DNA from 3 places in the Devosia sp. Z6_126 genome. Region 1 is predicted to be linked to each of the others. Evidence: predicted binding sites of a transcription regulator. Region 1 holds the regulator's gene; each other region holds the start of a gene.

Region 1 (9,751 bases):
ACCCCACCAGAAGCTGCGGTTCCAGTTACCCAGAAACACCCACAACAGCACTGGCGTGACGAGGAATAGGGACGCGCCATTGGTGTCAAAGCCGCCCATCTCGGTCAGATAAGGGCCGGTGAAATCCACATGCGGGCCGGCGATGAACATGTAGATGAAGTTGAAGATGAAGTAAGCGGGGGCAAAGATCCCGATTTCGCGTACCCGCGAGACAAGGAAGTTGCCCGCCGTCTCCCCTGTGTCGAACTGGGGTGGGAAGATATAGTTGTAGCCCGTTTCGGTGAAGGAATCGAAGCGCACATAGTTGTAGGCGAGGTAGATCAGCACCCCGAGAATGGGGAAGGCAGCAAGGGTAAAGGCTCGCCGCCATGCGGCCCGATCGATGCGGAACAGGGGCACGCCATCTTCGAGCAGGAGGATGTAGAGGAAGGGCAGGTAAAGGATCGTCATCTGCCGCGACAGGAAGGCGAGTGCGATGAAGAGACCCGCGAGCAAACCGTTGCGTCGCACCAGCGCGAAATAGATGGCTGAAGTGCTGAACAAGGTTCCCCAGCTTTGGGCGAAGAACCAAACCCGATCGCCGCGAATGGCGACAAAGGCCAGTGGGGTTGCGAACAGCACCAGCAGCACGAGCAGGATGGCCAGGTCACGATTGAGGCGCACGGCCTGGTTGGCAATGCGCCACCAGAGCCAGCCGGTAAGGCCAAAGGCCAGCATGGTCAGCGGCGTAAAGAAGTGAAAGCTGCTGCCGAAGATGGCCACGAAGGGCAGCACCACCAGTCCGGGGGCGGGCGGAAACACCACATAGGTGCGGCCCTCATAAAGCGCGCAGTCGCCGTCAAAGCACGGCCCGGTGGTATCGAGCCGCCCTTCGAGCCAGGATTGGGCGAGCAGCGCGTAGCTGTTGGTGCCGGGCACTTCGCGCAAAATCGAAACTGCCATGACGGCGAGGAAGGCGAGGACGAGCCCGCCCAGCACCCCTGAGATAACAAGACGCTTGCTGTTCACTTCTGCCCCCAATTACTGGGCAAAAACCTAGCCAGCAAGAATGAAGAAAATCTCGCTGCAATTAGCAACAATTGGGAGGGAAGATGATTGGGGCTGAGCGCCAGTCGTGTTGCTGTTTCTATGCTTTCCCAAGCATTTCCACCCGCGGTTAACGGCGTGAACATGGAAAGGCACTAGGCTGCCCCGGTTCCTGCCGTTAGAGGCCAGTTGCTTGCGCGCGTTTGACTCCCAGATCGACCTTTATCAGCTGCTCGGAATTATCTGGGCGCGCCGGTGGGCCGCGCTGCTGGTGCTCCTTGTGGTGCCCGTGCTGGCATATGTTGCCGTGTCACGCGTTCCCCGGCTTTATGAATCTTCGGCCACGATCCTGGTGGAGCCACGACCCAACTACTTCGGGGCGGGTCAGCCAGCGTCCGTATCAGTTCCGGACCGAGCGACCATTTCCAGCAATGTGCAATTGCTGCGGTCACGCGACACTTTGATGGATGTGGTGGCGCAGCTCGGGCTGGCGCAGCAAGCCGAGTTCAACGGCGGCAAAACGGGGCAGGCGGCGTTTGACGCGGCGGTGCTGGCGCTCGAAGAGCGTACGCTGGTAACGAGCGAACTGGGAACCGCGATAATCTGGCTGAAGACCCGGGCCCGTGCACCCGAATTGGCACGCCAATTGGCGCTGAGCATCGCCGAAACCGCGATCGCCCGACGGGCGCAGCAGGGGCTCGACGATGCCCGGCAGGCATTAGCGTGGCTTGAGAGCACGATACCGGAGTTGCGGCAGCGAGTGTTTCAAGCCGAGGACGCCGTGGCCAAGTTCCGCATTGCGCGGGGGACGATTGGCGACCTGCCGGAGGGCAGCATGGTTGGCAGCCAATTGAGCGACATGGCGGGGCGGCGGCTTGCGGCTGAGGAGCGCAGTTTGAGCTTCAGGGCGCGTGCGGCGGTGCTGCGGCAGCGCCTGGCGCTAGGAGGTTCGCTGGTGGGCAGCACGGAACTGGCGGCGGACGCAAGGGGCAGAAGTCTCATTCAGCTCCGGGCCAGTCTGCAGGGACAGCTGGCGCAGCAAGCCAGCAGTTTATCGTTCAACCATCCGAATGTTCTGGGATTGCGGGCGCAGATTGCGGTTGTCGATGCGCAACTCGCTACCGCCGCGCGGCACATTGCTGACCAGACGGATCGGCAGGCCGAGACTGAAGCGGCTCTGGCTGAGGCACTGGCGGCCGACCAGCAGATCTTGCAACAATCCGTCGGCGGGGAAGAGCGCGACAGCGTGGCCCTCGCGGCGCTGCAGCGCGATGCGGCGGCGCAACGTAGCGTCCTCGAGCGTTACCTGCAGCAGGCCGAAGCGGCGCGGGCTCAGGTAGACGGGGGCGCTGCATTCCCTGATATGCGCCTGGTGTCGCATCCGGTGGTGTCGAGTGCACCGGTTTCGCCCAAGACCGGGTTGGTACTGCTGGCGGTGATGATCACGGCGGGAGCGCTGGTGTTGACCTATCTGATCGTCACGAGCCTTGTGGCCCGTCGTCCAGCTGCAGGATAGGGTCGATCAGTCGGGTTTTGGCTGGCGCCACTGGCGCAGCTGCTTGGCAAAGCTCCAAAGCTTGTCGTTCTGCTTGATGTGCCGCTTAAGCGCGCGCTTGCCATTAAGGAGGGCGGCGGCGGCAGTGCCCTTAGCGCTTAGCGCAATCGCCGCGTCGTTGATCGGCGTCTTCTGGGTCCAGGAGGTTTTGTAGGCGAAATCGCCCACGCCCATATCGATGCTGCTGATGCCGGCGGCGATAAGATCTTCCACCAGCAGGAACATCAGGAGGCCCACAAGGCTGTATTTGGAGGCCGGCCCGTCCGTGTTGGAGTTGATGTATTGCGAATAATGGCAGGGGGAATAGGTGCCTACCGCCGTCGCCACGATTTCTTCGCCGACATAAAGCGCATGGAGCGCTACGGCCGGCTTGTCCTCGCTGGCGCCGGCAATGGCCCCATCCCGGAACAAGGCGCGGAAGTGAGGCTCGGCAAAGACATTTGGCACGCCCATTTGCCGGAATCGCACGGAGCGATGCTCAAGGAAGGCCGCATGGACTTGGTCGATGTGCTCGAGCGTTGTGGCGCGGCGCAACGTGACGGGACCTAGCGTTTCTTCGAGCCGGCGACGCCCGCGCAGGATATCGACCCGCCGCTTTTTCGGGAGCGTTTCGAGCATGGTGGGCGCAATGTCCGCATAATAGAAATGGTCTGGCGAAGGCTGATGGGGAAAGCTCAGCAGGGGATTGTCAATGCCCCGCCATTGGGCAGGCAGGTGCTCGAAGCTGAGCACATCGACGCCGGCCTCGTCTCGCAATTGGGCAAAGGCCCGGTTCAGCACGGGTCGGGTAAGAAGCGCCGCAGCATCGCGCCGAACAGGCATCCAGTCGCTGTTGCCAAAGGAGGAGCCGGGAATGGCCGCAAAGGTGCAGCCGGCCTTGCGGTGAAGATGCAAGGGAAGCAGGGCGGCGGGGCTGCCATCAAATTCGATCAGGAGGGTGACGAAGTCCGAATCTTCGAGCTGCTGGGAGCGGGCAATCTCGGCAATCCAGTCGAAGCGCTGGTAGGGCGTGAAGATCGCCTCGCGCTCAAGAGCGCGCCACGCCGGCTCCGCAGCGGCGAGGCCGCGCTGCAGGGTGATGCCGCCGCCGGACGTCGTGGACGCCGGAGCCGGCTGGTTGGCAAGCTCGTCGATCAGGCGTTGATCCGTGGTGGTCATGCACTGCCCCGCCGTTCCCTCAAGAAAACAGCGTTAGCAGCCCGGCTTTTAACAAACCGCTTGAGCAGATCGTTACAAAATTATCAACAGGCGAGAGCAGGATCGCTCAGGCGGGCTGGGCGAAACGCTCGTCAAAGGCATAACCAGCGCCCCGCACGGTGCGGATCGGATCGGCATCGCGGCCCCGGTTGATCGCGCGGCGCAGGCGGCCGATGTGCACATCAACTGTACGTTCATCGACATAAACCTCATTGCCCCAAACGCCGTCCAGCAACTGCTCGCGTGAATAAACCCGGCCGGGATGGCGCATCAAATATTCCAGCAGGCGGTATTCAGTAGGGCCAAGATGGACGTCGCGGCTGCCGCGGCGCACCCGGTGAGTGGTGCGATCGAGTTCCAAGTCACCCAGCTTGAGCGAGGCGGTGACGAGATTTGGGCTGGCGCGGCGCAGCAGGGCCCGCACCCGGGCAACCAGTTCAGGCACCGAGAAGGGCTTGACCATGTAGTCATCGGCGCCGGTCGCCAAACCCCGGATGCGCTCTTCTTCCTCGCCGCGGGCGGTCAGCATGATAATGGGGATCAATGCGGTTTCCTGGCGGGCACGGAGGCGCCGGCACAGCTCGATGCCGGAAATCTCGGGCAGCATCCAATCGAGCAGGATCAAGTCGGGAACCTTGTCCTTGATATGCTCGAGCGCATCATTGCCGGTTTCGGCCGTGAGCACCGCAAAGCCCTCCGCCTCGAGATTGTAGCGCAGCAGGATCGAGAGGTCTTCTTCGTCTTCGACAACAAGAATTGTGGCTGGCATGGGTTACCCTCCAGTCGGGCTCATTGGCCCGATTGTTCAACTGCGCAATCCCTTTCCCTAGGGGCAGGGTGGCGCCAAAATAAACCTTGGTGCGTGCTATGCTTTGATTTGCGTGCGGTGCAGTTCCTGAACGTCGCCCGTAAGCTGCCGGCCGGTTTGCAGGTAGTAGGCCCGCTCGGCAATGTTGGTGGCGTGATCGCCGATCCGCTCCAGGCTTTTGGCGCAGAACAGGAGATGGGTGCAGGTGGTAATGTTGCGCGGGTCTTCCATCATATAGGTCAGCAGTTCGCGGAAGAGCGAAGTGTGCATGGCATCGACCTCGTCGTCGCGATTGCAAACCTCGATGGCAGCGGCAGCGTCGCGGTTCGAATAGGCATCGAGTGCGTTCTTGATCTGGCCCAGCACCAGCGCCGTCATGTTCTTGACGCCGTTATAGAAGGTGGGCTGTAGGTTCATGCCTTCGAGTTTGAGCGAGCGGCGGGCCAGTTGCTTGGCCATGTCACCGACGCGCTCCAGGTCCTGAGCGACGTGGATCGCGGTGATGATGGCGCGCAGGTCCGAAGCCATGGGCTGGCGCCGGGCGATCATGGACACAGCCATGTCGTCGATGCGGCGCTGCATGTCGTCGATGCGCTGGTCGGCGATGATGGTGAGGTCGGCCAGTTCGCGGTCAAGCTTCAGCAGCGACTTGGTGCCGTTCTCGATGGCGAGTTCCACCATGCCGCCCATTTCGGCAATGGCCTGGGCAAGCGCGACCAGTTCGTCGCTGTAGGACGTTACGATGTGGTCTTTAGTGGCGGGCATGGCGTTTCCTCCGTTGGTGCCGGGCAAATCAGCCGATGCGGCCCATGATATAGTCTTGCGTCTGCTTGTGGACCGGGTTGGTGAAGATGTCTTCGGTCACCCCTTCCTCGATCAGCTTGCCCAGGTGGAAGAACGCGGTTTTCTGCGACACACGCGCTGCCTGTTGCATGGAGTGGGTGACGATGACGATGGTGTAGTTCTCGCGCAACTCATCGATCAGTTCTTCGATGATGGCGGTGGCGATCGGATCAAGGGCTGAGCAGGGCTCGTCCATGAGGATGACCTCGGGGCCGACGGCGATGGCGCGGGCAATGCACAAACGCTGCTGCTGACCGCCCGACAGGCCGGTGCCGGGCTCGTTGAGGCGATCCTTGACCTCCTCGAAGAGACCGGCCTTGCGGAGCGAGGAGACAACGATCTCGTCGAGATCGGACTTGTTGCGCGCCAAGCCGTGAATGCGCGGTCCGTAGGCGACGTTCTCGTAGATGGATTTGGGGAACGGGTTGGGCTTTTGGAACACCATGCCGATCCGGGCGCGCAGTTCCACCACGTCGAGCGCGGGATCGTAGATGTCTTCGCCGTCGAGCTTGATGGTGCCGCCGACTCGAGCGCCTTCGATGGTGTCGTTCATGCGGTTGATGCAGCGCAGGAAAGTCGACTTGCCGCATCCCGAGGGGCCGATAAACGAGGTCACCGCGCGATCGGGGATGTCGATGGAGATGCCGAACAAAGCCTGCTTGGCGCCGTAGTGGACGGTTACGTCCCGGGCTTCGATCCGGATAGGACGATCCAAGGCGGCAGACGGGTTCATGGCGCTAGTCACTGATTGTTGGGTCAACTTCACCTTACCGGCAAGCATGTCCATTTTCGATGTCCTTGTTGCGTGAGGTCGATCAGACGCGCTTTTCGAGGCGCGAGCGCAGATAGATGGCAGTGCCGTTCAGCACGATCATGACGCCGAGCAGCACCATGATGGCCGCTGCCGTGCGCGGTTCAAAGAAGTTGCGGTTCTCGTTGCCCTGCCAGAGATAGATCTGGACGGGCAGGGCGGTGGCCTGATCGAGCGGGGTAGCGGGCACCTGGGCCACAAAGGCCTTCATGCCGATCAGCAGGAGCGGCGCTGTTTCACCAAGGGCGTGGGCGACGCCCAGAATGGTGGCCGTGAGGATGGAGGGAAGCGTCACCGGCAGTACATGATGGAACACCATCTGCGTCTTGCTGGCCCCCATGCCCAAGGCGGCTTGGCGCAGGGCGGGGGAAACGCCCAGCAGCGCGCCACGGGTCGCGATGATGATGGTGGGAAGCGTCATCAGCGTCAGCACCAGACCACCAACCAAGGGAGCCGAGATGGGCAGGTGCATGTAGTTGATGAAGACCGCGGCGCCGAGCAGACCGAAGACGATGGAGGGCACGGCGGCGAGGTTGTTGATGTTGACCTCGATGAAGTCGGTCAGCCGCGACTTGGGCGCAAATTCCTCGAGATAGATCGCCGCGGCGACGCCGATAGGAACGGCCAGGACGATCACGATCAGCATCATGTAAAGGGAGCCCACAAAGGCGCCCAGCAGGCCCGCGGAGGCCGGCGCGGCGCGGCTATCGGCATTGGTGAACAGTGACCAGGCAAAGCCATTGGTGACGGTGCCGTTCGCCTCAAAGGCATCGATCACGCTACGGGCGGCCGGTGACAGCTGCTGCTGCGCATCGCCGAGCGAGCGGTTGATGTTGCCCTTGATCCAATTATCGGCGTTGGCCGAGGCGAGAACGTCCACCGGCACAGTGCGGCCAAGCAGCGCTGGATCGGCAACGAACATCTCCCGGAGTTGATGGCGGGCATTGGTTTCCGGAATCGAGAGGAGTTCGCGCGAGGTGATCTCGGTCCCCGGCGGCAGCTTGGCGAGCAGCGCGGCCTCTAGGATGCGGTTCCAGTTCAACAAAGCCAGTTCACGCCGCCAGCGCAAATCCGCCGCCTGATATTCCGCGGGCGAGGCGAATTCGCCCGCCACGGGCGCAGGGCCGACATCGATGATGGCGGGATCGAAGAACACCTCCAGATGCAGGTTGGACTGGACGAAAGCCGGGATCCCCTTGCGGGTCACATCCACGAACAGGAGGGCGACAAAGCCCAGTGCCAGAACAATGGCGCCGATGCCCAGCCCTCGAAAGATCGCTTCGTTCCGGTGCCGACGGCGCAAGCCCGACCGGACCAGGCGCGTGCGCTGCTGGGAGATTTCGCGGGGGGCAGTGGTGAGGGTGGTGGCCATGTTACTCGTACTGCTCCCGGAAGCGGCGGACGATATAAAGCGCGAAGATGTTGAGGCAGAGGGTAATCACGAAGAGGGTGAGCCCCAGGGCAAAGCCGACGAGGGACTGAGGGCCGGAGAAATCGGTATCACCGGTGAGCTGGTTGACGATGGACACGGTGATGGTTGCAACGGGCTCGAAGGGGTTGCCGCGCAGCACGGGTGCATTGCCGGCGGCAAGCACCACAATCATGGTTTCGCCAATGGCGCGGCTGACAGCCAGCAAAAAGGCGCCAACGATGCCCGGCAGCGCGGCGGGCAGCAGCACTTTTCGGATGGTTTCGCTCTGGGTGGCCCCAAGCCCGTATGAACCATCGCGCAGAGTGCGTGGCACCTGGTTGAGAATGTCGTCGCTGAGCGAGGAGACAAAGGGGATGATCATGATGCCCATGACAATGCCCGCGGTGAGGGCGCTGGTGGCATTGATGTTGAGCCCGACCAGACGGCCGAAGTCGCGCAGGAATGGCCCGACGGTCACGAGTGCGAAAAACCCGAAGACGATGGTCGGAATGCCGGCCAGCACCTCGATCAAGGGCTTGGCGACGGCCCGCAGCCGGCGCGGCGCATATTGGCTGAGATAAATGGCGGCCATCAGACCTAAAGGTACGGCCACCAGCATCGCGATGGCGGTGATCATCAGCGTGCCGGCGAGGAGCGGGAGCAGCCCGTAGCGGCCGTAATTGCCGGCAGCGGGGGCATTATTGGGGGCCCAAACTGTACCGAAGAAGAAATCTAGCGGATGAATGAAGGTGAAGAAGCGGATGGCTTCGGTCAGCAGGGACGCAACAATCCCAAGGGTGGTGAGGATTGCGACCGCCGAGCAAAGCAGCAAACCGATGTTGATGACCCGCTCCACTGCGTTGCGGGCGCGAAGACGGGCAGTGATGCGCTTGCGGGCGTAAAGAAGCGCGGCACCACCACATAGGGCGGCGACCAGCAGCACGCCGGCACTGGTGAGCATTTGGAACCAGCGCAGGTGCTCCCCGGCGGCTTGCTCATAGGGGGCGACTTCGCCAGCAACGCCAAAGCCCGAGGCGATAGCCTGGATGCGGCCGATGGTGGCGTTCAGGCCGGTCTGGTCGAGCGACTGGAGGGTTTCGAGGGGAATTTGCGCGACGATGTAGTTGTGAGTAATCTCGCCACCGAACCAGGCCCAGAGCAGCAGAACCAGCAGGGCGGGGATCATGGTCCAGATGGCGGTATAGGCACCGTGATATTGCGGGCGCGAATGGACCTTCTGGCCACTGGTTGTGGCAAGAGCGCGGCTGCGCGACCAACCCGTCTGGTAGGACAAGCCGAGCAACACCAGCAAGAGGCCGGCAACAGCAAGGGAATTCATGCGATGCTCCCGCACATAAGGGAGCGGGCCACCTTCCAGGGTGGCCCGCCGGATCGATTACTGGGTCGGGCCAGCTTCGAAAGCGGCCATAACTTCTTCGGTTTTTTCGGCGGGCTGGGGAATCAGGCCGGCAGCTTCAAGCACGCCGCCTTCGCCGGAAACGGCCTCTGACAGGAAGAAGGCGACATAATCTTCAAGGCCCGGGATGACGCCGATATGCTGGCCCTTGACGTAAAAGAACAGCGGACGGCTGACAGGGTATTCACCCGCTGCAACGGTTTCCTTGGAGGGCGTTACACCGTCAACGGTGGCGACCTTCAGGGTATCGGTGTTCTGCTCGTAAAAGGAGAGTCCGAAAACGCCGACGGTGTTGGGGTCGGAGTTGAGACGCGCCAGAGTTTCGGTGTAGTCACCCGAGATCTCGGTGACCACGTCCTGACGGTAAGTGGTGCAAGCGGCTTCTGCTTCGTCCTCGCTCAGCCCTTCAGGCAGCCCGGCTTCCTCGCAACCGGCGTCCACAACGCGTTCCTGGAACACTTCACGCGTGCCGTGGTTCGAAGCGGGAACCGCCAACATGATGGGCTGGTCGGGCAGCGAAGGATCGATTTCGGACCAGTTGGTGTAGGGATTGTCCACGAGCTCGCCGTCCACAACGACCTTGTCCGCGATTGCCTTGTAGACATGGACAGGAGTGAGGGCGAAGTCGGGGCCCGATGCGGCAGAGGCAAAGACGATGCCATCAAAGCCGAACTGGATTTCCC
Region 2 (9,751 bases), on a different contig from region 1:
GGGATTGCCGCCAGCGGCGATGGTGCCCAGGGTCCGGCCGTGGAAAGAGCCGGTAAAGGCGATGATCTCATAGCGATCGGTTTCGCCCTTGGCCCAGAAGTAATGCCGCGCGGTCTTGATCGCGCATTCGAGGGCCTCGGCGCCCGAATTGGTGAAGAACACTGAGTCCGCGAATGTGGCCTCAACCAGCCGTTGACCCAGCCGCTCCTGCTCGGGAATAGTGAACACATTGGAGGTGTGCCACACCTTCTCTGCCGCTGACTTGAGCGTTTCCACTAGATGGGGATCGCCATAGCCCAGCGCATTGACCGCGATGCCGGAATGGAAATCAAGATAGGCCACGCCGTTCTGGTCATACAGGCGCATGCCTTCGCCTCGCTCAAAGGCGAGACCGGAGCGGGCATAGGTGCCGTAGAGCGCAGACATGGTGTTTGAATCCTTCTTGGTCGGCGAGCAATGGGCGGGAGCGCAGCAATTCTGCAACTACGTCCCCGAAAAATCAAAAACGCGCCATAATCTGCAGCGCGTCGCGCGGGCAATTGAGCCGTTTCGCGCGCCAAAGTCAATGTGGCCGCCGGCAAGTGCCTGATTTGACTCAAGCTTTCTTTACCCCTTCTTAACCATTCATTTTCCGGGGAAAGTGGCTGGGGACTCTTGATCCCGATTCCGCCGATAGCGTACTCTCTGACCTATCGGGAGCACGATATCTCGTGTGGCGGACCCGCTAGACATACGAAGTGTAGACGACCACGACTGCCGGAGCTTCTGGCGGGACAATGAAGGATTCTGCTTTGACAATGGTTTCGGAGACACAGCCACAAGGCTGGACAGACGACCGCGTGGAGCTCTTGAAGAAGCTTTGGATGGAAGGTTTGAGCGCCAGCCAGATCGCTGGCGAACTGGGTGAAGGGGTCACCCGCAATGCGGTGATCGGTAAGGTGCACCGGCTCAAGCTGTCGGCCCGCGCCAAGCCCACCAACACGGCGGCCCGCTCACGGCCAGCCCCCCGCCCGGCACCGCGCCGAATGTCTTCCCCTTCCACTGGATCGTCGAGCCCGATGACGGCCGCGGCAGCTTCCTCCAAGCCGCGCCAGATGGCGACCCGGCCCCAGTCCATCGGCGCTACCGCATTGGCGGTGAGCCCGGAAATGGAAAGCCAGCTTTATGTGGCGCCCGCGGCGGCTGAAATCTTCATCCCCGAAGACAAGCGCCTCAGCCTGCTGCAGTTGAGCGAGCAGACCTGCAAGTGGCCAATCGGCGACCCACTGGCCAAGGATTTCTACTTCTGCGGCGGCCACGCCCAGGAAAGCGGCCCCTATTGCGAGTTCCATTCTCGCCGCGCCTACCACCAGATCGACAAGAAGCGCCGCTGAACAGCGTCGCGACGGCGGGCGCAACGGCGCCCGCGCCCGGTGATAAGGATTGGGCGCGCGGTTGAGGCTGTTAACCCGCAGCCTCTCAGGGGCCCAGCCCCAATCCTTCTTTGCCAGAACCTAGCCCCTGCCCCGATTTCAGGCGGATAGACCTCACACCATGCCAGGTGTCAGGGCAGCAGCACGTCTACCCGCATGCCTTGGCCCAATTCGCTGCGGATGCTGAGTTGTCCGCGATGGCGGCTGACGATGTGCTTGACGATCGCCAGGCCAAGCCCGGTGCCCTTCCGCTTGCGGCTGGTTTCGGCATCGATGCGATAAAAGCGCTCGGTCAGGCGCGGCACATGCTCGGGCGGGACGCCGGGCCCATGATCCACAACGCTGACCATATGGGCAAAGCCAAGCTTGTTGGCGGGCTGCAGCACGACCTCCACCGTTTTACCGCCCGAGCCGTATTTCAGCGCATTATCGATGAGGTTCTCGAACACTTCGTAGAGCTGACCGCGATCGCCAATGGTTTGGGCCGGTCCTTCGGGCAGGCTGAGGACGATGTCGAGCCCGGCCGCTTCGGCCTGGGTTTGCAGTCCATCGCGGACTTCGCGCAGGAGGCCGGCAAGCTCGATCGTCGCCGTGGGCCGTATATGCTGGTGCATCTCGATGCGCGACAGCGACAAGAGATCATCGACCAGCTTGCTCATGCGATCGGCCTGGCCGCGCATGATGCCAAGGAACCGCTCGCGCGCAGCCGGATCATTGGCCGCCGGGCCAAGCAGGGTGTCGATGAAGCCCAGCAGCGATGCCAGGGGCGTGCGCAATTCATGGCTGGCATTGGCAATGAAGTCGCTGCGCATGGCATCGACGCGCTTGAGTTCAGTCAGGCTCTGCACCGTCATGATCAGTTGCTGGGAGTGCTCGCCGGCGCGCAGCAGGGGCGCAATCACCACTTTGTCCCAGGTCTCGGAGGGCAACGTCTCGTGAATCTCGACGGTTTGAGCACGGCCGGTCCGTTGCGCCGCTTCAACCGCCTGCACCAGTTCGGGGTTACGCAGGGCCAGGGTCAATCGCTTGCCCACGGAAATCGCTGGAAAGCGGCGCTGCGCAGCGCCATTGGCGTGAACCAAGGTCGCGCGTGCATCGAGAACCAGGCAGGGGTCGACCAGCGCATCGGCAAAGGCGGCTACAGCAGCGTCGTCTTCCGCGGCTTGCGCAGCCAATGCAACGCTTGGGGCTGTTATCAAATCCGTCGGTCGCGCCGCGATGGGGAGACAAAGAATGGTTGCCGCCAGCACGGCAAAACCTAAACAGGCGCCCCACCAGGTCAACCCGCACCAGGTTACCAGGGCCAGCAGCACGCCCGCCACGACCACCAGCAGAATAGCGGGCACAGGTAATTTCGGCGCGGCCACTGTGCCAGCTGAAAGAACAGTTTGAGGAATGTTGGCGTCGTCCATTGGCTTTGGAGTACCGACCGCCCAAGTTTGGCGGCTCTTGCGTGCTAAATAATCTCTATAACACGGTCCACGTGACAGCGGAGCGACAAGATTGAGCGATCCATTCGACGACTTCGATATCGACAATCCCAAACTGCCAGAAGCGATCAAGAAGAACGCGATGCGCTCGGGTGGTTACCCTTATGCCGACAAGCTCGACCTCGAGATCTACGAGGCGGAGATGTATGAACTCCAAAAGCAATTGGTGCTGCTGCAGGCTCATCTGCTGACCACGGCCGAGCGCGTCATGCTGGTGTTCGAGGGACGCGACGCGGCGGGCAAAGGCGGCACGATCAAGACTTATCTTTCCAATCTCAACCCCCGACACAATCTGATTGCGGCACTGCCCAAGCCCAATGATCGGGAAAGGACGCAGTGGTACTTCCAGCGTTATGTGGAATGGATGCCAGCGGGTGGCGAAACCGTGCTGTTCGACCGCTCCTGGTACAACCGGGCGGGGGTCGAACGGGTAATGGGCTATGCCACGCCCAAGCAAGTGGAGCACTTCCTCCAGGAAGCCCCCGAATTTGAGCGCCGCATCACCGATGACGGCATCCATCTGTTCAAGTTCTGGCTCTCGATCGGCCGGGAAATGCAGCTCAAGCGCTTTCACGACCGGCGTCACGATCCGCTCAAGGTCTGGAAGCTCTCGCCGATCGACATCGAAGCTTTGGGACGCTGGGAAGCCTATAGCGGGGCGCGAGACGCTATGTTCGAGCATACCGATGTGCCCCACGCCCCTTGGATGGTGGTGCGCTCCAATGACAAGCGCCGGGGACGGCTCAACCTCATCCGCACGGTGCTGCATCGGCTTGACTACGCCGGCAAGAATGTCGATGCGATCGGCCCGATCGATCCCCTGCTCGTGATGGACACCAAGTCCTTCATGGCCCTGGTGGACCAGCATTGATGGTTCAGAGGAATTCGGCGGTCGCTGCGTTGACAGCTTGCCCGAGGCTGGGGTTAGTGCGGCTCGCGAGCGGACCTGTTCGGGGGCAAAGTAGTGGTATCGTCCGATAAGGCCGTGGTGGTCACCAATGCGCGGGGCACATCGCCCTTCGTGATCGTGTGCGACCACGCTTCCAACCGCATTCCCGAACGCTATGGCGATCTTGGTTTGTCGCAGGTCCAACGGCTGAGCCATATCGCCTGGGATCCGGGGGCACTTGCCGTCAGCCGGGCCTTGTCCGACGCGCTCGACGCGCCCCTCGTGCAATCAACGGTGTCCCGGCTGGTGATCGACTGCAATCGCGCGCTCGATGCACCCGATTTGATCTGGACCTTGTCGGAAGCAACGCCGATCCTGGCCAATGAGAATTTGGATGAAGCCGAGCGGCAATTCCGCATCAGCCACTTCCACCAGCCCTACCACGCCTCCATCCACACCTTGCTGGAAGCGCGACGCCATGCCGGACGGGAAGCGGTTCTGGTTTGCGTGCATTCCTTTACCCCCGTTTACCACGGGGTAGCGCGACCTTGGCCCATCGGGTTGATCCATGGCAGTGACCAGCGCTTCACCCGGGCGCTCTATGACGCGCTCAAGGCCGAGGATCCCGAACTCAATGTCGGCTGGAACCTGCCTTATGCCGCCCAGAGCGGTGTGACCCTGACGCTGGAACAGCATGGCGACGGCCGGGGGCTTGAGGCCACGATGATCGAAATCCGCCACGACGAGATCCTCGAAGTGGATGGCGTGCAGTTCTGGTCAGAGCGGCTGGCCCGCTGCTTGGTGGCAGCGCGCCAGCGGCGCAAAGGTGCGGTGCGCGGCTAGGCTAGCGGCTCAGACTCGTACCACCTCGGCGACTGTCTGGGCAGCGCCGATTTCGTAGAGGCTATCGAGATGAGCGAGCACTGCCGCACGGAACGCGGCATTGTCCGGCAGGTCGGTGCCGAACACCTCGCTGAGAGCGACCAGACCATCGAACAGCGCTTCGGGATCATCACCGGCATCAGCCGCGATCGCCATCATTCGCATGGCGAGCGGATCGCGCACATCGATGCTTTCGCCGCTTTCATCCACACCTGTGACATAGCGCATCCAAGCCGCAACCCCGAGCGCGAGCCGGGTGAATGGCTGGTCGGCCGCCAAGCGGTCGCGGATAGTGCCAAGCAGGCGCTGGGGCAGTTTCTGGCTGCCATCCATGGCAATCTGCCAGGTCCGGTGCTGGAGGGCCGGATTGCTGAACCGCTCGAGCAACTGGTCGCGATAGGCGCCCAGATCCACGCCCGGCATGTCGAGCGTGGGCATGACTTCCTCGGTCATCAAACCACGGATCAGCGCGGCGAAAGCCGGATCGCCGACGGCGTTTGCGACATATTGGTGGCCCGCCAGAAAGCCCAGATAAGCCAAGGTAGAGTGGGAGCCGTTGAGCATGCGCAGCTTCATGCGCTCGAAGGGCTCGACGTCCTCGGCAATGGTAGCACCCGCCCGCTCAAACTGGGGCCGGCCAGCCGAGAAGCTGTCCTCGATCACCCATTGGGTGAAGGGTTCGGTCATGATCGGCCAGGCATCGGCAACGCCGGTCGCCGCCTCGATCATGGCGCGATCGGCGTCAGTCGTCGCGGGCACGATGCGGTCGACCATGGTGCTGGGGAAGCGAACATTGTCCTCGATCCAGCGGGCCAGTTCGGCCTCTCGCAACGCCGCAAAGCGGGTCACGATGCGGGCGGTGGTGTGGCCGTTGGATGGGAGATTGTCGCAGCTCATCACCGTGAATGGGGGCAGTTGTGCCGAGCGGCGGCGGGCCAGGGCTTCCACGATGATGCCGGGAGCCGAGCGGGGTTCGCTGGGATGGGCCAGATCGTAGGTGATATCGGGATGGTTTTCGTCGAGCTCGCCGGTGGCCGGGTCGTGGCAATAGCCTTTCTCGGTCACTGTCAGCGAAACGATGCGGATGGCAGGAGAGGCCAGGAGCGCCAGCAATTCCTCACGCTGGGTATTGGCATCCATGACGCTGAGGATCGAGCCGATGATGCGCGTGCTGGTGCCCGCAGCGTCGCGCACGGCAACCGTATACAGCCCATCCTGCGGCTCAAGCGCATCCTTGGTGTCAGGGCGGCGCAGGCTCGCGCCCACAATGCCCCAGCTCGGGTCCTGGGCCAGCAGATCGTCGACATAGACCGCCATGTGAGCCCGGTGGAACGCGCCGATGCCCAGATGGACAATCCCGGGTGTCACCGCACCTCGATCGTAATCGGGCACACGGACGCCTTGTGGCGGATTGGCGAGCAAGGAAGCGTTCAAACGCGGCATCGGCAAGTAAACTCCTGTAAGCGGGCGCACCATAAGCAGCTTCGCGCTTGTATGGAAGATCAACTTGGCCGCTTTCCAGCGGTGAAGCTGTCGCACCCGGTCTTGCAGCAGAGCGGCATTTGCGCTCATAAGCGGAGCCACAACAGGAGGGTTCAGTCTTGAGCAAGCGCTTCGTGAGCATCGGAGAATGCATGATCGAGATGAGCGGGGGCGAGGACCGGCAATACCGGCTCGGTTATGCCGGCGATACGCTCAATACGGCCTGGTATATGCGCGCTCTCCTTGAGCCTGAGTGGTCGGTGGACTACTTCACGGCGCTCGGCGAAGACCGCTATTCCGCCGATATCCGGGCGTTCCTTGAGCAGCACCGGATCGGCACCCAGCATATCGGCACGATCAAGAACCGCCGCCCTGGACTGTACCTGATCCATCAGGAAGGGGGGGACCGGCACTTCACCTATTGGCGCGACCAATCGGCAGCGCGACTGTTGGCCGAGGACAAGGGTGCTCTCCACGCCGCGCTCGAGGGCGCCAGCATGGTGTATTTCTCCGGTATCACGCTGGCCATCCTGCAGCCGCGGGCGCGGGGCCGCCTGCTGGGGGCTGTAGTGGCGGCACGTGAGGCGGGGGCGACTGTCGTGTTCGACACCAATCTGCGCCCGGCGCTGTGGACCAGCCAGCGCGTGATGGCGTCAATGCTGACGGCGGCCGCGAGCCTTTGCGACATCGTCCTGCCCACCCATGGCGACGAAGCGCCGGTGTTTGGCGACCGCAGTGTCGAGGAAACAGCCGAGCGTTATCTGGAGCTTGGCGTCGGGGAAGTGGTGGTCAAGGATGGTGGCAATCCCGCCCTGGTGGCGACTGCTACCGAGCGGGTTAAAGTCGCGCCACCGCCGGCCGGGAGCGTCGTCGATGCGACGGGCGCAGGGGATTCGTTCAACGGCGCTTATCTCAGCGCCCGGCTGGCCGGCAAGGGCCTGCAGGAGGCGGCAGAGGCGGCGCACCGGGTCGCTGGCATTGTGATCGGGCAGAAGGGGGCCCTGGTGGACCCGGCGCTCCTTAGCTAGGTGCGGTCGCGGTCTTCGGCCTGGTAGGTTGCGCGGGTTGCGGCTTCCGTGACGGCCTTTTCCCCGGGGGTGCGATTGCGGTTGCGCATGATGCCGAACACCACGGCGAGCGCGAGGGCGATGACGCCGATGGTGAGCAGGATCAGCCAGATGGATGGGCCGGATTGAACTTCCATTATCGATCTCCTTTTGCGCTCAACGGAGCGAGGGAGAGCATGGTTGCGCTAAAACCTGCGATCACCCGCTTCGGCCATGTAGTGCTCTTCCTCGGGGGTGCTGGTGCGGCCTAAGGCCTTGTTGCGGAAGGGAAAGCGGCCGAAGCGCTCGATGGCGTGCAGGTGATCGAGCATGAACTGCAGCTGCTCGGGATCGCCCAGCGCCTGATAGAGGCGAACCCCTTCATGCTGGATGATGATGGATTCCGAATGCATGAAGGGCAGGTAGAAAAACGGCCGCCGGATGGCTTCCACGGCATGGTCGGCATCGAGCGCCAGGGCTTCTTGTGCCAGAGCTAAGGCCATGGAATCCCAGGCGAAAGCCTGGCCGGTGCCACGATGAAGCTGGCGCGAGAACTGGTCGAGCACGATGATCTCGGCGAGGCGCCCGGCGGGGCTGTGCCGCCAGGTCCAGGCTTCTGCCTTGCCGACCCGGGCGTGGGTTTCGGCAAAGCCCTCGCTTAGGGCAGCATCGAAGTCGGGCTTGCCGCCAAACCAGTCGTCCGGGCCATGGTCGACGAACCAGAATTGCAGCACGTCATCAGCGTTTTTCATGGTTCTGCCACCTTGATGAACGGGTTCTGAACGCCTGTTCACCAGGGCTCAGCCAACCACAATATGCACGCGGTTGCCGAATGGGTCACGCGTTTCGATGCCACTCTCGATCGGGGCAATTGGAGCGCCCGAATTTTGCAGCCGCCCTTCGACAGCCGCGAGGGTCGCCGCATCGGGCACGGTGATGGTGAACCAGCGCAGGCCGGCCGAGCCGGGCGGCGGCAGCACGGCATCGGGACCCGACCAGATGTTGTAGGCCAGGGTATGGGGCATGTAGTCGAGCCCGACATCGCCCATGCCAAAGGAATGGATCAAAAGGAACCCGGCAAAGCCGATGACGTCCCGGTAAAATGTGGTGGCAAGGTTGAGGTCGGTTACATGCAGATGGATATGGCCGATCCGGGTGCCGGCCGGCATCGTTTGCTGGGGCAGCGGGTTGGGGCCGAGTTCAGCCAGCAGGCCGCGCAGGTCGATGGGGTCGCGGCCCGAATGAGGCTGACCATCGGCGGTGACCGCATAATGACCCTGGTCGGGATGGCCGAGCGTGCCGCGCCAGGGCGTCTCGAAGGTGATCTCGATGCCATTGCCGTCGAGGTCCCAGAGATAGATGGCTTCGGACACCAGATGGTCGGTGGGCGCGATGCGCACATTATGGGCGAGCGCGCGCAGCGCCAGTTGCGCGAGGTCGGCGCGGCTGGGGACGTGGATGGCCACATGATAAAGCCCGATCGTGCGCGCCACGGATGGGCGCAGGGCGCCGGTTTCGAGCACGATGAGGGGCTGATCCCCTGCCCCCAACACCAGCGCATTGCCGGTTTCCGACAGCAGGCGCAGGCCAACAACGTCGCGCCAGATGGTGAGGGCTTGGGCACGGTCGGTGACCGCAAGATGGACGGGACCCAGCCGCGTCGTCAGCGGCAGGAGGGGCTGGGAGCGGATATCGGTTTGAACGCTGGCGTCGATCATGGTCGGGCCTTTCGGAGACGGGGGTGGCTGAATGTCCAGTTGGATATAGTGCCCCTGCATTGTTCCAACCATCGGGCGCGAGGCGAAGGCATTGTTCGCTGGAGCGCCCCCAATAGTACGGCGGCGAGGAAGCGCCGGTGCAAGAACACCGCGACCCCCTCCCTCGGTCCCTCCCCTCAAGGGGGAGGGAAGGCAAGGCCTCAGCAATGGTGCAGGTAGCTTTGGCCGGTTGAGGCCTTCCTGCCGCCGATGCGACCATATTAGCGATCGAGGCGTTCAATGAGACGTAACCAAGCCGGTCAAAAGCCTTGCAACGGCAAGCACTGGACAGACTAAGCTTGGGGCTCGACCCAGCAAAGGATCAAAAGCAATGACGAAGATCATGTACACCGCACGCGCCACTTCCACCGGTGGCCGCTCCGGCCACGGCGCGACCGATGATGGCGTGCTCGATGTGACGCTGACCACGCCCAAGGAGCTGGGCGGCGACGGCGCGCGCGGCACCAATCCCGAGCAGTTGTTTGCCGTGGGTTATTCGGCCTGCTTTCTGGGTGCGATAAAGGGTGCGGCGCGCAAGACCAAGACCCCGATCAGCGAGGATTCGACGGTGACGGCTGAAGTGAGCTTCCGGGACCGCGAAGACGGCGAGGGTTTCTGGATCCAGGCGGCGCTCAAAGTGCACCTGCCGGGGCTCGACAAGGCCACCGCCGAGGATGTGGTGCAGCGCGCCCATGTGATCTGCCCCTATAGCGAAGTGTCGCGCAAGGGTTTTGAGGTGACGCTCGAAGTCGAGTAGTTTTGGGTTTTGAAGGGGTGGGGGGGCGATGAGGTT
Region 3 (9,751 bases), 400 kb from region 1:
GCGTGCTTGCGCTCGGGCGAGCGGGCTGACCGGGACGTGCCGTTGGAGTTGGAGCGGGCAGACCGCCTTCACGCTGGGCGCGCTTACGAGCCAGCTTGCGAGCGCGGCGCACGGCCTCAGCCTTCTGACGCGCCTTCTTCTCGGAGGGCTTCTCGTAGTAGTTGCGCAGCTTCATCTCGCGGAAGACGCCTTCGCGCTGCAGCTTCTTCTTGAGCGCGCGCAGCGCCTGATCAACGTTGTTATCGCGAACGACTACTTGCAAAGGTCAACCGCCCCTTAAAGCCTGGTGAAATATGATTGGATGGAAGCGCCGCGACCAAATAAAGCCACGTCGCCGACCAGCAGGGCCGGTCACCGTGGGGGCTCTATAGCCCAACCCCGCGGACTTGTCCACCTTTGCAAGCGAAAAAGCCCAAGTTTAGGGCCGGTCCGGCTGCAACAGGCGATTGATATGGCCCATCTTGCGACCGGGCCGCGTTTCCAGTTTGCCATAAAGGTGAGGCTGGGTGAAGCCTTGGAGCGAAGTGGGAACCCGGCCGACCTCGTCACCCACCAGATTCTCCATGACGACATCGGCGAGTCGGGCGGGATCGCCGAGCGGCCAGCCGAGAATCGCCCGGATGTGCTGCTCGAACTGATCGGTGAGGCAGACCGCCTCGGTCCAGTGACCGGAATTATGTACGCGCGGCGCGATTTCGTTCACCAGCAGGGTAGGGCGCGACTCGCCTGGGACAACAAAGAACTCGACGCCCAGCACGCCGACATAATCGAGGGCGACGACAATCGCTTTGGCGATCATGCCGGCATGCTTAGCGAGCGCGGGGGGAATCGCCGCCGGTACGGTGCTGGTCGCGAGGATGTGGTTGCGGTGCACATTCTCGGCCGGCTCGTAGCTGCGCACCTCGCCGGAAAGGCTGCGGGCAACAACGACAGAGATCTCCTGGCTGAAGGGGATGAAGGCTTCGAGCACGAGCGGTTTGGGGGCGAGCGCAGCAAAAGCCTCGGCAGCTTCGGCGCGATCACGCAGCACCCGCTGCCCCTTGCCGTCATAGCCGAGGCGGGTGGTCTTGAGCACGGCGGGCAAACCGAGCTCGGCCATGGCGGTTTGCAGTTGATCGAGTGATTCCACTGCCCGATAAGGGGCTACCGGTATGTTCTTGGAGGCAAGGAAGGCTTTTTCGGCCAGGCGGTCCTGCGACACGGCCAGTGCCTGAGCGCCCGGGCGCAGGGGCCTCCGCTCAGCGAGAAAGGCGGCAGTCGCGGCGGGGACGTTCTCGAACTCGTAGGTGATCACATCGACGGCATCGGCGAAGGCCGCGAGCGCCACTTCATCGTCATAGGCGGCGACGGTCTTGTGGGGGGTTACCTCGAAGGCGGGACTATCGGGGTCGGGGCAGTAGATGTGGGTGCGCATGCCCAGGCGACTGGCGGCAAGCGACAGCATCCGGCCGAGCTGACCACCGCCAAGGATGCCAATGGTGGTCCCGGGCGGCAGGGGCGTGGTGTCGGGCATGATCTACTCGGTGTCGGTGGGGAAAAGCGGAACGGAAGCGGTCTGGTTGGCGCGATAGGCATCGAGCCGTTCAGCAAGCTCGTCGTCATGCAACGCCAATACGGCAGCGGCGAGGAGGGCGGCGTTGATGGCGCCGGGCTCACCGATGGCGAGGGTGCCGACCGGGATGCCGCCGGGCATCTGCACAATGGACAGGAGGCTATCCTGGCCCGAAAGCGCCTTGGAGCGCACCGGCACGCCAAACACGGGCAGCGGGGTCATGGCGGCGATCATGCCGGGCAGGTGGGCGGCGCCGCCAGCGCCGGCAATGATGATCTGGAAGCCATCCGCGCGGGCTGTGGTCGCGAACTCGACCAGGCGTTCGGGCGTGCGGTGCGCGGAAACGATGCGCGCCTCATATTCCACATCGAGCGCTTCGAGCGTTTCGGCGGCAAGGCGCATGGTGGGCCAATCGGACTGGCTGCCCATGACAATCGCAACGGCTGGTTTGGTGAGCATGGCCTCGGTCCCCCCGCGGGCTGCACAAAGGCCGCTCCTAGCCCAATTGTTGCCACAACTCAAGCGGGGGAGGGGTTAGGCGATGATGTCGGGCAGGAGAATATTTTCGAGTTGGACGATGCGATCCTTGAGCGCGAGCTTGCGCTTCTTGAGCCGCTGAATCAGCATTCGGTCGGCAAAAGCCGAGCCGGTCAGGGTGTGGATGGCAGCGTCAAGATCGGCGTGTTCCTGGCGTTTCGTGGCCAGTTCAAGCCCGAGGCCGGCTTCCTGTTCCTTGGTCAGCGGCAGCATCGAACGGCGGTTCCCCCAGGGCACGCAACATTGTTCCCCATTACCCGATCCGGCGGCGTTTTGCACACGGATTTGATCGGCGGACCTATTGTCATCGACAAGTCACATTTTATCTGGAACCTTAGCGTCGTCCAGTCAGGCGTAAGGAGTTGTCATGACGACTGAAGGCCACATCGCGGCGTTGGAGCGCCGTCATCAGGAGTTGGATCGTCAGATCCAGGCGGAGCTGCAGAACAAGCCGCTCGATGATCTCACGGTGAGCGCGTTGAAGCGAAAGAAGCTCGAAATCAAGGACGAACTCTACAAATTCAATAGCGGCATGCAGTAAGCACTGCGCTCCAACACAGTTGGACCGGGAAGGCCATGGCGGGAGCTGTGGCCTTTTTTGCTGCGGTCAGAGACCGAGGAACACCGCCCGCACGCCATCCCAGATCAGCTTGAGCGCCAGGAAGAACACGAGCCCATAGGCGATCTGGTAGAAGAGGGTGACGGAGATGCGCCGCACCAGCCAGATGCCGATCAGCACGCCGGCAACGCCCACCGGGATCAGCGCGGCGGACAGGGTGAGATTCTGGACGGAGAGCTGGCCCAGGAAGAAATAGGGGATCAGCTTGGCCGAGTTCACGGCGCCAAAGAAGATGGCATTGGTGCCCGAATAAATTGGCGGCGGCAGGCGCTGGGGCAGAACATAGATCTGGAAGGGTGGGCCGCCAGTGTGGGACACAAAGCTGGTGAAGCCGGCAAAGCCGCCCCAGAACCCGCCCCATGGCGTGGAGGGTGGTAGCCCCTCGAGCTTTTTGCGCAGTGGCAAAACAGCGTCGAGCACAAAAAGCAGGGTGATGATGCCGACAAAGAGCAGCACCATGGCGTCGGAAACCACCGACCAAAGCGCCCAGCCGATCAGCGTGCCGACCGCGGCGCCGGGCAGCATGATCTTGAGAATGTGCCAGCTAAACTGCTGGCGATAGGCGTAGATGGCGATGGCGTCCATAGCCAGCAGCACTGGCAGCATCATGCCGGCGGCATCGCGGGCCGGCATGATGAGGGTGAGGAGGGGGACGCCGACAACGCCCAGGCCGCCCAGCAGACCGGCCTTGGACAGGCCAACGATCAGAACCGCAAGGCCGGCCACTGAAACAAAGTAGAGGTCGACCATGGAGCGGAGCTGTTCGGGGCTAGAGGATTAGTTGTCGCTGTTGCTCTTGAGGGACTTGAGCTTGGAGAACACCGAGTCGGCATCGAACTCGTTGTGCTGGTCAGAAGAGCGACGCGTGCTTTCCTCGTCATTGTAGCCTTCGGCATCGGAATGACCGCGCGCACCGGAACGCGCGAGCGCTTCCTCGGCCGTCATCAGCATGGTGCCTTCCTCGGCAACTTCGGAGCCCACAACGCCCTTGGACGCGCGGCCAACTTCGAGATCGAGATCGATCTGGCTGCACAGGCCCAGCGTCACCGGATCCATAGGGGTCAGGTTGGCCGAGTTCCAGTGGGTGGATTCACGCACCGAATCGATCGTGGACTTGGTGGTGCCGACCAGACGCATGATCTGGGCGTCCTTGAGTTCGGGGTGGTTGCGCACCAGCCACTTGATGGCATTGGGGCGCTCATTGCGACGCGAAATGGGGGTATAGCGCGGGCCCTTGCGCTTGGCAGCGGCAACACGGACCTTGGGATCAGACAGCTTGAGGCGATAATTCGGATCAGCCTCGGCCTTTTCGATCTCCTCGCGGGTCAGCTGGCCATTCTGAATGGGGTTCACGCCCATGATGCCGCCGGCGACGTCGCCATCGGCGATGCCCTGCACTTCGAGCGGATGAAGCGTGCAGAAAGCTGCGATCTGCTCGAAGGACAACGCCGTGTTGTCGACGAGCCAGACAGCTGTTGCCTTGGGCATCAACAAGGGTTGGGTCATCGTCAAATCACTCCTGGTGGCGCGGCCGGTATTCCTCCGGGCCGCTCCGCCTCTTTGCTTCATGCTGAGGGGGAATGACCACAATATATGGCGTCAGGGCCTGATCCGCAATGGCTATAACGGCGGTTCCCCAGCACCAAAGGCCGTGAGAAGCACGATCTTGCCGGCATGGGCGCGCTGTTCCATGGCCTGATGCGCCTCGGCCGCCTCCTCAAGCGGAAAGGTGGTCAGCGCCGGACGGACGAAGCCGGGGCGCTCAAGCGCGGGCAGCAGATCGGCGCGGATCCGGGCGGCAATGGCCGCCTTGGTGGCCGCGCTTTGCGGGCGCAGGGTGGAGCCAGAGATGGTCAGTTGCTTGGCCATGAGCGTGCCCAAGGAAATCTTGGCGCTGCTGCCGGCAAGGGTCGCGATCTGGACGATATGGCCACCACGGGCGCTCGCGGCAATGCTGACGGCTGCCATGGCGCCGCCCAGGAGATCAACCACCCGATCAACCCCGCGCCCCTCAGTAAGCGCCAAAGCGCGCTCGGCGATATCGTCGCGCATGCGGTCAATGGTGGCCACGGCCCCCATTTTTTCGGCATAGGCCGCCTTTTCCGGCGAGGACACGACACCGATGGGGCGAGCGCCGAGAATAGCGGAGATAGCGACGGCGGCGCCGCCAATGCCACCGGCAGCGCCATGCACCAGAACGCTCATGCCCGCTTCGAGCCCCGAACGCATGACGAGGGTCTGGGTGACGGTGAACCAGGTTTCGGGCAGGGCCGCCGCCTCGGGCAGGCTCCAACCATTTGGAACGGGCAAGACCTGGCCGGCGGGGACCGCGACATATTGGGCGTAACCGCCGCCATTGGTCAGGGCCATGACGCGGTCACCGACCTGCCAGCCCGACACATCGGCGCCAAGGGCCGCGATTTCCCCGGCCACTTCGAGGCCGAGCAGGGGCGACGCGCCGGGGGGCGGATCATAAACCCCACGGCGCTGAGCGAGGTCGGGCCCGTTGACCCCCGCCGCAGCAACCCGGATCAGCACGTCGCCGTTGCTGCAGGCAGGCAGTGGCATTTGGATGGGCGCAAGCATTTCGGGGCCGCCCGGCTCGGCGATAGCGATGGCGGTCATGGTAGCGGGAATGGTCATGGGGCCATGCTGGCCCATGTGGCCTTGCCCGGCAAGGGGGAGCGGTTAAGCTGCCCCCGCGACAGGAAAGGACGGCAAGATGGAAGACGAGGTAAGCGGCAAGCCCAAGAGCCACGAGATCGGCAGCGTGCTGGACGCCCTTTCGGTGACCGAGCTCGAGGGCCGCATCGTTTTGCTGGAGGCTGAAATCGAGCGGCTGAGGGCGGCCATCGCCGCACGCGGGGCAACGCGCAAGGCAGCGGAGGCGGCCTTCAAGCTCTAAGAACCTGCAAAGGGGCAGGGTTAAAAAATCTTGCGCCATTAACGGGCAATTAATCCGGACGAGTTAGGGTGTTGTTATCCAGATGGTTTTTGGATCAGAGATTTCTTCCTCTGTTTGACCCCTCCCTGTAAACTTCGAGAGCCGCCCTTCGCGGCTCTTTTTCTTTTTGGCGGCCACCATTTGGCCCATTAAGGCTGCTTTCATGCTCCCGCAGCGGCAAGCGTGACGGGCAGGGTGTTTCGTCCTATCATGACGCAGTGCGAGAGCGAGGAACGAGATGGCTGAGGCTGGCGAATCCGGGCAGGCAATATCGATTGGTCCGCGCATTGTGGCTTCAGGCGGTTTCGATCTGCTGTATCGCGAGGGCATGGCGCTGATCGAAGAGGTCGCGGGCTATCTCGACGGGCATGGGCGGGCGGAAAGCCAGTTGCTGGGGCGCGAGGCCTCGTTTTTATACGCCACCGAATCCATGCGGCTGACGACCCGGCTGATGCAGCTGGCATCGTGGCTCTTGCTGCAGCGCGCCGTCAACGAAGGCGAGATCAGCAAGGAAAATGCCCGCTCCGAAAAGGAGAAGGTCAAGTTTTCGGCGACGCCATCGCAGCGCGGAGGGCCCGGCTATGAGTTGCTGCCCGAAGCCTTGCGGCTTTATATCGACAAGGGCGACCGACTATTTGACCGGGTAATGCAGTTTGACCAGATGGAGCGCGGGCGGATGCCGCAGCTCGATGGCAGCGTGGCCAATGACATTGCCGACCAGTTGTCGCGCCTCAAGGCAGCGTTCGGGCGGCCCTGACGCTCAGGCACGCGGCGCGCAGAGGATCACGGCCGCGCCCAGCAGGCAGATTGCAGCGCCCAGCAGGTCCCAGCGATCGGGGCGGATTTGTTCTACCGAAGCCATGAAGACCAGCGAGGCGGCGATATAGACCCCGCCATAGATGGCAAAGGCGCGGCCAGCGCTGTCGGTGCCGGCAAGGACCAGGAGCCAGGCAAAGCTGGCGAGTGCCAGAACGGCGGGGAGCCAGAGCCAGCCATGCCCATGGCGCCAGGCCTGCCACACCAGATAGCAGCCGCCGATCTCGAACAAAGCGGCCAGGGCAAAGAGCGAAAGGCGCATGGTGGTGTTCCGCTGCCGGGCGCAGAAACGAAAAGCCCGGCGCAAAGGCCGGGCAAATCACTTAATAAGGGGAGTGGCTTAGATGCCGAAGCCCTTGAAGCGCTCCTTGAAGCGCGAAACACGGCCGCCGCGGTCGAGCAGCTGGCCCGTGCCGCCGGTCCAGGCCGGGTGGGTGTTGGGATCGATGTCGAGCTGCAGCGTGTCGCCTTCCTTGCCGTAGGTCGAACGGGTCTGGTAGGTGGTGCCGTCGGTCATCACCACGTTGATGGTGTGGTAGTCGGGGTGGATTTCGGACTTCATCGCGGTGCCTCAAATCAAACGGGCGCCGTGGCGCCCGGAGAGCATTGAACTGGTGTTGGCGGCTTCATAGCCAAAGCCGGGGCAATCCGCAAGGGCAGGGGCGGGGCTTTTTGTCCAAGCACAAAGCCGTTGCGAGCGGGTGGCCCAGTGCATATGTAAGGCCCGCCGCGCCACCGTCGGAGGCGCCGCCAAAAGAAGTGGCTGAAGCCGAGCGATGACAGATCAAGCCGTTCCGGCAAAAGCGCCAACCCAGGCCACGCCTTCCGTGCTCAAGCCAAAGCAACTGAACCCCTTGCGGCAATTGCTGCCTTTTGTGCTGCGCTATCCAACCCGGCTGGCGCTGACCGTGCTGTTCCTGTTGATTTCGGCGATCTCCTCGCTGGCGATTCCGGCGGCGCTGGGCGGGGCGATCGATGAGGGGTTTCTGGAGCAGAACCTTGCCAATGTGGGGCGCTATAGCTGGCTGATCATCGGGATCGCCGCAGTCATGGCGATCGCGAGCGGGGCCCGGTTTTACTTCATCTCCGTGTTGGGCGAGCGGGTCCTGGCCGATTTGCGGCAGGCTTCGTTCCGGCATTTGCTCAGCCTTGATGCCCGCTATTTTGACACCCACCGGGTTGGTGAGCTGACCAGCCGCCTCAATGGCGATGTGGCAACGATCCGGGGCGCGATCGGCTCGAGCTTTTCGCTGGCCCTGCGTTCAATCGTGACCATTGTGGGTGCGGTGGCGATGATGCTGCTGACCAGCCCGATGCTGACGCTGGGCGTGGTGGTGGCGGCGCCAGCAATCCTGCTCCCGGTAATCACTTATTCACGGCGCTTGCGGCGCATGTCGCGCTCGACGCAGGACCGGTTGGCCGATCTTTCGGCCATGGCGACCGAGATGCTAGGCGCGACGCGAACGGTCAAATCCTTCACCCAGGAGGGGGTGCAGGCGCGGGCCTATGATGCGCGCAGCGAGGAAAGCTTTGCCGCTGAAGTCGCCCGCCTGACGGCGCGCTCGGTGCTGGTGGGCATGGTGATCTTTCTGGGCACCTCGGCCATCGTGTTCCTGGTCTGGTGGGGCGCCCGCTCGGTGTTCGAGGGTACGGTCACCGCGGGGCAGTTGGCGCAGTTCCTGGTTTATGCGCTGATGGCATCGGGGGCTTTGACCAATGTTTCGGAAGTGCTGGGCACGCTGCAAACGGTTGCCGGAGCAACCGAGCGGTTAACCGAAATTCTCTCCACCAAATCGGAGGTCCGCGAGAAGGCCAATCCGATCAAGCTGCCGCAGCCGCCGCTCGGGACGGTGGAGTTCCGCAATGTGGCGTTTTCCTATGACCCCGAAGGTGGCGAGCCCGTGCTGCATGACCTTAGCTTCAAGGTCGACGCGGGCGAAACGGTGGCCCTGGTTGGCTCGTCCGGTTCGGGCAAGTCGACAATCCTGTCGCTGTTGCAGCGGTTTTATGATGTAACGGGCGGCGCCATCCTCGTGGACGGCATCGATGTGCGCGACGTCGCCGTTTATGATCTGCGCCAGCATTTTGCCTATGTGGAGCAGGAGCCCACCATCTTTGCCGGCACCGTGGCGGACAATATCCGCTTCGGTAAACCAGAAGCCAGCATGGCGGAAGTCGAGGCCGCTGCCCGGGCAGCGCTGGTGCACGATTTCGTGCTCGATCTGCCGCTTGGCTATAATGCGGTGGTGGGCGAACGGGGTGTGATGCTTTCGGGCGGGCAGAAGCAGCGGCTCGCCATTGCCCGGGCGATCCTCAAGAATGCGCCCATCCTGCTGCTCGACGAGGCCACGAGCGCGCTCGACGCACAAAGCGAGCAATTGGTGCAGCAGGCGCTGGAATACCTGATGCGCGGGCGTACCACCCTCGTGATTGCCCACCGACTGGCGACGATCCGCGATGCCGACACGATCCTCGTGCTCGATAGCGGACGCATCATCGATCAGGGCACTCATGACGAGCTGGTGCTCAAGGGCGGCCGTTATGCCGAGTTGGCCAAGCTGCAGTTCCGCGTGGACTGAGGCGCGACCGGCCCTGCTTCTTGGCGCAGCTTTATGCGCCTTTTGATTGCATTTGACCCATCCGTTGCACCGGGTGTTTGCTGGTTCCTATCTAGTATGGCGGTTCCACGTCGAGAAGATTGATCCTATGGCGTCACAGAATGATCGCCGTGCCGTGCCGCGCACGGAAACCAGGCTGGCTGTCACCATTGTTCACGGTGGCGGGGTGGCCCGCGAGGACGGCGACGTCCACAATATCTCGACCATGGGCGCCAAGATCGCCGTCCAGGCGGCCCAAGCCTTACCTGAAATTTTCTACCTGCTGATGCCGGGGCACCGTCTTGAAGTGTGCAAGGTGGTGTGGCGCAACGACAACGAAATGGGCGTGGCGTTCCAAGCTTATGGGTGAGGGGCGTTGGGCGCGACAAACCTGCGGTTTGCGCGGAGGCGACAGGCTGCGGCTGCGCTGGGGCGACAAACCTTTGGTTTGCGCCGATTAGCCTTCGGTGAGCTTGAACTCGATGCGGCGGTTGCGGCGATAGGCTTCTTCGGTGTCGCCGGGATCAAGCGGGGTGAATTCGCCAAAGCCGGCGGCAACAAGCCGGTTGGGCGAGACGCCGCGGGTGACGAGATACTTGGCCACAGAAATGGCGCGCGACGCCGAGAGCTCCCAGTTGGAGGGGAATTGCAGGTTCGAGATCGGGCGCCGGTCGGTGTGCCCATCG

What was found. Region 1 encodes PhoB, which activates phosphate uptake and scavenging genes when phosphate is short. Its sites were predicted from a motif close to TGTCATNNANCTGTCAT; they were not measured.
Region 2: a site for PhoB is predicted at 2,896-2,912, ahead of ppk2 (polyphosphate kinase 2). Genes of this name have one in related genera too.
Region 3: a site for PhoB is predicted at 2,392-2,408, ahead of AC3YOG_RS14680 (YdcH family protein). Genes of this name have one in related genera too.

Annotation. Positions count from the first base shown of each region.
Region 1 is NZ_JBYUNO010000003.1:91,823-101,573, reverse strand. It holds gene AC3YOG_RS12615 (glycosyltransferase family 39 protein) at 1-1,008, opposite strand, end outside; gene AC3YOG_RS12610 (GumC family protein) at 1,220-2,542, shown strand; gene AC3YOG_RS12605 (GNAT family N-acetyltransferase) at 2,549-3,739, opposite strand; gene phoB (phosphate regulon transcriptional regulator PhoB) at 3,846-4,547, opposite strand; gene phoU (phosphate signaling complex protein PhoU) at 4,644-5,351, opposite strand; gene pstB (phosphate ABC transporter ATP-binding protein PstB) at 5,380-6,162, opposite strand; gene pstA (phosphate ABC transporter permease PstA) at 6,245-7,612, opposite strand; gene pstC (phosphate ABC transporter permease subunit PstC) at 7,614-8,990, opposite strand; gene AC3YOG_RS12575 (PstS family phosphate ABC transporter substrate-binding protein) at 9,048-9,751, opposite strand, start outside.
Region 2 is NZ_JBYUNO010000001.1:235,019-244,769, forward strand. It holds gene AC3YOG_RS01190 (aspartate aminotransferase family protein) at 1-426, opposite strand, end outside; gene AC3YOG_RS01195 (hypothetical protein) at 425-589, shown strand; gene AC3YOG_RS01200 (GcrA family cell cycle regulator) at 798-1,373, shown strand; gene AC3YOG_RS01205 (ATP-binding protein) at 1,544-2,758, opposite strand; gene ppk2 (polyphosphate kinase 2) at 2,916-3,773, shown strand; gene AC3YOG_RS01215 (N-formylglutamate amidohydrolase) at 3,867-4,634, shown strand; gene AC3YOG_RS01220 (mannitol dehydrogenase family protein) at 4,644-6,116, opposite strand; gene AC3YOG_RS01225 (sugar kinase) at 6,275-7,183, shown strand; gene AC3YOG_RS01230 (hypothetical protein) at 7,180-7,359, opposite strand; gene AC3YOG_RS01235 (DUF924 family protein) at 7,408-7,953, opposite strand; gene AC3YOG_RS01240 (VOC family protein) at 8,002-8,919, opposite strand; gene AC3YOG_RS01245 (organic hydroperoxide resistance protein) at 9,290-9,715, shown strand.
Region 3 is NZ_JBYUNO010000003.1:496,663-506,413, reverse strand. It holds gene rpsU (30S ribosomal protein S21) at 1-262, opposite strand, end outside; gene AC3YOG_RS14695 (5-(carboxyamino)imidazole ribonucleotide synthase) at 419-1,513, opposite strand; gene purE (5-(carboxyamino)imidazole ribonucleotide mutase) at 1,517-2,011, opposite strand; gene AC3YOG_RS14685 (YdcH family protein) at 2,087-2,302, opposite strand; gene AC3YOG_RS14680 (YdcH family protein) at 2,457-2,630, shown strand; gene AC3YOG_RS14675 (sulfite exporter TauE/SafE family protein) at 2,697-3,458, opposite strand; gene AC3YOG_RS14670 (DUF1013 domain-containing protein) at 3,486-4,214, opposite strand; gene AC3YOG_RS14665 (NAD(P)H-quinone oxidoreductase) at 4,329-5,351, opposite strand; gene AC3YOG_RS14660 (DUF1192 domain-containing protein) at 5,431-5,613, shown strand; gene rcdA (protease adaptor protein RcdA) at 5,891-6,409, shown strand; gene AC3YOG_RS14650 (YnfA family protein) at 6,413-6,730, opposite strand; gene rpmE (50S ribosomal protein L31) at 6,809-7,030, opposite strand; gene AC3YOG_RS14640 (ABC transporter transmembrane domain-containing protein) at 7,245-9,047, shown strand; gene AC3YOG_RS14635 (PilZ domain-containing protein) at 9,175-9,435, shown strand; gene AC3YOG_RS14630 (peptidoglycan -binding protein) at 9,523-9,751, opposite strand, start outside.